2 regions of the Thalassotalea montiporae genome follow, and region 1 is predicted to be linked to the other one. Evidence: predicted binding sites of a transcription regulator. Region 1 holds the regulator's gene; the other holds the start of a gene.
What was found. Region 1 encodes FliA, which starts transcription of late flagellar genes. Its sites were predicted from a motif close to CTAAAGNTNNNNNNNNNNNNGCCGATA; they were not measured.

Region 1 (3,414 bases):
GATCATCAACGTCATCTTGATCTGATACAACGTCGTCTCTCTCGTCTGTATTAACAATCGGCCCTTCAACTAGATTTTCACCAGTTTTAAGGGTTGCTTTTTCTTTTTGCTCATCTTCCGTCACACCAAAAGCTGTCAGCATATTAATCAAGCTTTCTTCCACTTCTCGTACAAGGTCAATTACTTTTCTAATCACTTGACCTGTTAAGTCTTGGAAATCTTGCGCCATTAATACGTCTGTCATTAGCGCGTGCATACGTTCGGTTTCTGATGATGTTGTTTTCAGCAATTTGTCGATATCTTTACAAAGTGCTTTAAACTCACCCAAATTCAGATCATTGTGCATCAGTTTTTGCCAAAGCGGATTAACAGCTTTGACTTGCTCTTGAATGGTATCAACAACTGGGAAAATGGATTCTACCGCGTCCATGGTCTTATTAGCCGCATCTTCTGTACGGCTAATAACATAATTTAAACGCTCTTTTGCATCAGGAATATCAGCATTGGCTAAGTCGTTTAGTCGTGAGTCCAATTGGAAATTCATCATTGAGTCATGCAATTGACGGGTCAACTTACCTATCTCTGCAAATAACTCTGAATTAATTGGGTTTTGAATATCAGCAAGTAATTGGTCAGCTTTTTCTTGCTGACCATTCTCGATAAATTCAACTAATGACTTGGCTTGTTCTAAAGTAATCTTTGCACTAGACAATTTACTCATGAAATTTCCTCGCGTTTAGCGCGTTTATCCTAAACGTTCAAAAATCTTGTCTAGTTTTTCCTTAAGGGTTGCAGCAGTGAAAGGTTTTACAATGTAACCGTTTACACCCGCTTGCGCCGCCATCACAATTTGCTCTTTCTTCGCTTCTGCAGTGATCAGAAGCACCGGAATGTGTGCTAACTTCTCATCAGCGCGAATTGCTTTCAAAAGATCGATACCTTGCATACCCGGCATGTTCCAGTCGGTCACTACAAAGTCAAAGTCACCGCCTTGTAACATAGGCAACGCTGTGCTGCCATCATCCGCTTCTTGAATATTAGTAAAGCCTAAATCGCGTAATAAGTTCTTAACAATTCTTCTCATTGTCGAGAAATCATCAACAACAAGTACTTTCATATTTTTATCCAAGGCACCCTCCGGTGAAATAAATCAATAAATTTCTATATATTCTACTTAACTTTGCCAAGATTGCATACGTGCTTTTAATCGATGCATTGCTTGACTATGAATTTGGCTCACTCTTGACTCACTAACGTCAAGAACTTGTCCAATTTCTTTTAAATTGAGCTCTTCGTCGTAATAGAGCGACAGTACTAAAGCTTCACGCTCAGGTAAAGTCGAAATACATTCTGTTAACGTTTTTTTAAAGGTTACATGTTCAATTGTATGATATGGATCATCTTCTTGAAATTCTTCATCAAAACTAAGCACATCATCAGTCACCCCTAAATCTTCGATGCCGATGATTTTTCCAGTGCTTACTTCATTAAGAATATGATGGTATTCATTCAGGGAGATATCAAGCTTATCAGCAACTTCCGAGTCTGTTACATCGCGACCAAGTTCACCTTCCAATGCTTTGATAGCATCGCTGATCATTCGGCTATTCTTGTGAACAGAACGAGGAGTCCAATCCCCTTTGCGAATTTCATCGAGCATAGCGCCGCGAATTCGAATGCCAGCAAATGTTTCAAAACTAGCGCCTTTGCTACCGTCAAAGTTGCTCGCAGCTTCCAATAGTCCAATCATGCCAGATTGAATTAGATCGTCAGCAATAACACTTGCCGGTAATCTGGCCAACAAGTGATAGGCAATACGTTTAACTAATACCGTGTGCTGTTCGATTAGTGCCGATTTATCAAGATAGCTAGTGTAAGCATTAGCTTTAACCACTATAACTCCCTATGAGGCGTTATTGCTCAAGCAATTGTTCGATAAAGAACTCTAAATGACCTGAAGGTCGGTTGGGAATAGGCCAACTGTTGATTTTACTTGCCAATTCGCTAAACGCTTTTGACGCTGCCGAATCTGGAAAAGCATCAACGATAGCTTTTTGCTTGCGCACCGATTTTCGAATGTTTTCATCAAATGGCACCACAGCAACCAACTCAATCGCGACATCCAGAAAACGATCTGTCACTTTAGTCAGTTTAGCAAATAACTGCTGCCCTTCTTTTGGGCTACGTACCATATTGGCAACCACTTTAAATTTAAATACACCGTGGTCGCGGCTTAATAATTTCATCAACGCGTAACAATCAGTGATTGAAGTAGGTTCGTCTGTTACTACTAACATCACATCTTGAGCGGCACGGGCAAAGCTAAGCACCATGTCTGAGATACCCGCTGCGGTATCAACAATCAGCACATCAAATTCAGTTTGCATATCGCTGAAGGCGCGAATTAGGCCAGCATGCTCTGATGGTGTTAAGTCCACCATGGATTGTGTGCCAGATGTCGCTGGAATGATCTTAATGCCAGCCGGACCTTCAATAATGATGTCATCAAGTTCGCAGTCACCACTGAGTACATGAGCAATGTTTTTCTGAACGCGCAGGCCAAGCATCACATCGACGTTTGCTAAGCCTAAGTCAGCATCGAGTACCAGTACCTTTTTGCCTTGTTTAGCCAGTGATATAGCGGTATTGAGTGAAACGTTAGTTTTACCTACCCCTCCCTTGCCTCCGGAAACTGCGATAACTTTGATTTGTCTTAAATCTTGCATTTTTCGTAAGCCGCTTGCTTGGTCAATCATCTACTACGTCTCAAAGGTTAACCAAAGGCAGCTGAGGCCATTGGTTGTCTATTAGCGCTAAAATTGAATCTTACCGCTGATTTGTTTGCTAATTTCTCTGCAAGACTAACTAATTTTTCAGCATTTGCAACTTTAATATCTTCTGGAACACGCTGACCGTCTGTTAGATAACCAATTGGTAAACCGTTTTGAATCGCAGTTGATAAGATTTCACCCATACTTAGGCTTTCATCTAGCTTAGTGAAAATGCAGCCACATAGTGGAATTTTCTTAAAGCGTTCAACGTTTTCCTGCATTACTGCTTGTTGCGTATTAGCCGCCAATACTAAGTAGTTTCTGATGCGAATACGTGAGTTCGCCACTAAGCCAGATAAGTTCTCAGCTAAGCGCATGTCACGTTGTCCCATACCTGCAGTATCGATCAAAATTAACTTCTTGCTGCTGTATTGCTGAATTAACTGTTCAAGTGCATCACTGTCTTTCGCTAGCTTCACAGGACAGCCGATAATTTTGCCGTAAGTTTCAAGTTGCTCGAAACCACCGATACGGTATGTATCAGTAGAGATTAGCAAAATGCTATCTGCGCCATGAACTTGTGCGAAACGTGCTGCCAATTTAGCCAAAGTTGTTGTTTTACCAACACCGGTTGGGCCCACTA
Region 2 (3,414 bases), on a different contig from region 1:
TCAGCCAACTATTCCGTAATAAAGGAATTGAAGTTGCTGTTTATGGTCGTTCTCTCGTTAATGCTTCGGCTATTGATATCGTCAAAGCACACAAGTCTGTCGCATTACACGAAGAAAGTAAATTACGCTTACGCGAGAGTTTCCCATTTTTAGAAGCGTTAACCAAGATGTCATTATCACCAGCGCGCGTTGATATTGGTAAACTTGCTTACAATTACCTATTTTTAGGTGGTGCAAATGGTTTAACGATTGAGCAGTACTTAGAAAAAGAACTTGCTGACAGTTTAGCTGTCAATAGTGAAGAGCCAGCAGCACAAGATGTAGTGCTTTATGGTTTTGGCCGTATCGGTCGTTTACTTGCTCGTTTGTTAATTGAAAAAACGGGCCCTTCGTCAAAATTACGTTTACGCGCCATTGTTATTCGCCCAGGTAAAGAAGGTGATTTAGCAAAACGTGCTAGTTTACTTCGTCGCGATTCTGTACATGGTTCGTTTAACGGTAGCATTACTATTGATGAAGAAAACAACGTTATCAAAGCTAACGGTGCTTTCATCCAAGTAATCTACGCGAAATCACCAGCTGATGTTGATTACACTGCATACGGTATTAACAATGCGCTAGTAGTTGATAATACCGGTATTTGGTCAGACGAAGAAGGTCTAGGCCAGCACTTACAATCAAACGGTGTGGCTAAAGTACTATTAACGGCACCAGCTAAAGGTGATATCAAGAACATTGTTTACGGTGTAAACCACGATATGATCTTAGCGGAAGATAAAATTGTGTCAGCGGCTAGCTGTACAACAAATGCAATCACGCCTGTACTTAAAGCGGTAAACGATAAGTTTGGTATTAAAAACGGCCACGTAGAAACGGTTCACTCGTACACTAACGACCAAAACTTAATTGATAACTACCACAAGTCGCCGCGTCGTGGTCGCAGTGCGCCACTTAACATGGTTATTACTTCTACAGGTGCAGCTAAAGCGGTTGCTAAGGCATTGCCTGAATTAAAAGGTTTATTAACGGGTAACGCGATCCGTGTTCCAACGCCAAATGTTTCTATGGCAATCATGAATTTAAACCTTAAAGAAGCAACTACCACTGACGGTTTAAATGATTACCTACGTGATATTTCATTAAACTCAGATCTACAAAACCAAGTAGATTACACAGCGTCAACTGAAATTGTATCAACGGATTTAGTTGGTTCTCGTTATGCGGGTGTTGTTGACTCTCAAGCAACGATTGTTGATGAAGATCGCGCTGTATTATACGTATGGTACGACAATGAATTTGGCTACAGTTGCCAAGTTGTGCGTGTTATGCAAGAAATGGCAGGTATCTTTGTACCAAACTTGCCAGCAGCATAAACTAGCATTTATGGATTACGATTAAAAAAGCGCTTCGGCGCTTTTTTTGTGCTTGTTGAAACTTAGGCAGCTTATTTCAACTAATAGTCAAAGCGATTTTAAAGAAATATTCACTGAGTTAGCCATTAAAAATATTAAAGCTTTGCGTAGTTTTTCCGATAAATAGATCAGGAACACTAACGTGTTAACAATGTCATGTAATGAGAGGTAGTTATGGCTTTAACCATCGGTTCTTCAACACCAGTGAATGTGGATGGTGGAAACGCACTAGAAGTAAAAGGTGCACAGCGAGAAAATAGTCAAACAGAAGTGGAAGGCCAGATCGCTGTTGATCTCATCGAATCTAGCCTTGCTGGTGGCCAAGTAAGCCCACCGACAGCGAGCTCGGGTAACAACATTAATATCAAAGTCTAACGTTTGTTTAAATCGCTCACTGATGTTAGCAAACTATATACAACGCGCAGGCTTTGGTAAGCCTGCGTATTTTGTTGCTTGCTTTGCAGGCCCTTCGGGAAACAATCGATATAAGTAACGGCTGTTTGCCTTTTCTTCACCGAATTCTTCTTTCATTGCTTTAGTTAGCGCGCGAATTGCTGGCGATGTGTTAAATTTCAGATAAAATTCGCGCACAAAGCGGATCACTTCCCAATGCGCTTCGGTCAACTCTACATCGTCTTGTTTTGCCAATTCAGGTGCGAGTTCCTCACTCCATTGTTGAAAATCGATTAAATAGCCGTGTTTATCGAGTTCTATTGTTTGATTGTTAAATTGCATACTATTGCCATGTAATAATTTGATTTGCAGCTTCAGTTAGTGCAACAAGTGCTGCCATTGAGATAAAATTCAACGCATCATCAGTCGCTAAACCTCGTGCCAAGTAGTGATGCTCGATCACAAAAAGGTTTTCTTTGCCCACTAAGGCTAAAGCGTTTTGTAGGATAGGGTGATTAATGTTGTAAACGCCGTCGTCTAATAAAATAATTCGGTCACTGCTTTTCATCACTGTTAAAGCATTCGTAAAACTATCGCTGCTAAATGAAGATGTTCGGATAAGGTGCAAACTTGCCATTGATAAACCTTTAGAATGTTAATACTGCGCTGTGTTCGCTAAGACGCTGCTGAATTACATCATCAGATAAAACCTCTACGCCATCAATTAATGAGCTCTTGTTTAATGAGCGTTTAGTTAATGATTCTTGGCTGACATAAACGTTTTCTATATCGTAGAACGACAATGCCGCGAAGGTTTTGGTAAAGTCTTTTACGTTTAATGTATTACCATCGCACTGTTGAAGTAACTGAAAAACACCATCGCCAACAAAAAATAGCGATATTTGTTGCTCATAACTGCCAAAGATAAGTGCTAGGTCTAACGCATCTTTACCATGACTAGTCGCAAAAGGTGCTTTCGTATTAATAACGGCTAGTGAAGTTGCACTCATAACTGAATCACCTTATCTGCTGTAGATGTCAGTTCTACCATTTCGCCCAAACCAGATACGGTAAATGCTGGATTTATATTTATTGCACCATCTTGGTCGGTTAAACCGCGTTTCTCACCCGCAGTTATGCACAAATGTAGCGCTACTTGGTGATCGTTATGAAGTTTCACAAAAGCGGCTGGCGCTTGGAATTCATCGTTAGGAATTGACGTTAATGTGCTCGCATTAAGCACACCGTCTTGATAGAAAAAAATACCGTTAATTTGATGCCCAGCCGTTAAAATTGATTCTGCAAATTCAATTACCGTGGCGGTATTGTTCTGATGGGGCGGGGTAGTCACTACCAAAGTATAAACAGACACAGATTTCCTAATAGCTCGTTGTCATAAAGTAAAAGTCGCAAATAAAAAAAGCCCCGTTTTAAAACGGGGCTTTATTATATATTAATATCAATTCAGAATTAATCGTCTGAATTAAATGCGCCTAATAGTTGAAGTAGGCTAACAAACAAGTTGTAAATGTTTAGGTATAACGACACTGTAGCGCGAATATAGTTGCGCTCACCGCCGTGAATAATGCGGCTAGTATCGAATAAAATT

Region 2: a site for FliA is predicted at 1,508-1,534, ahead of ACSLUR_RS13005 (cytoplasmic protein). Genes of this name have one in related genera too.

Annotation. Positions count from the first base shown of each region.
Region 1 is NZ_JBQRUO010000001.1:983,370-986,783, reverse strand. Features, by position in the region: gene ACSLUR_RS04275 (protein phosphatase CheZ) at 1-721, opposite strand, end outside; gene cheY (chemotaxis response regulator CheY) at 746-1,129, opposite strand; gene ACSLUR_RS04265 (RNA polymerase sigma factor FliA) at 1,175-1,894, opposite strand; gene ACSLUR_RS04260 (MinD/ParA family protein) at 1,914-2,756, opposite strand; gene flhF (flagellar biosynthesis GTPase FlhF) at 2,774-3,414, opposite strand, start outside.
Region 2 is NZ_JBQRUO010000004.1:44,722-48,135, forward strand. Features, by position in the region: gene ACSLUR_RS13000 (glyceraldehyde-3-phosphate dehydrogenase) at 1-1,373, shown strand, start outside; gene ACSLUR_RS13005 (cytoplasmic protein) at 1,587-1,787, shown strand; gene ACSLUR_RS13010 (TusE/DsrC/DsvC family sulfur relay protein) at 1,821-2,147, opposite strand; gene tusB (sulfurtransferase complex subunit TusB) at 2,149-2,442, opposite strand; gene tusC (sulfurtransferase complex subunit TusC) at 2,453-2,815, opposite strand; gene tusD (sulfurtransferase complex subunit TusD) at 2,812-3,177, opposite strand; gene ACSLUR_RS13030 (Bax inhibitor-1/YccA family protein) at 3,276-3,414, opposite strand, start outside.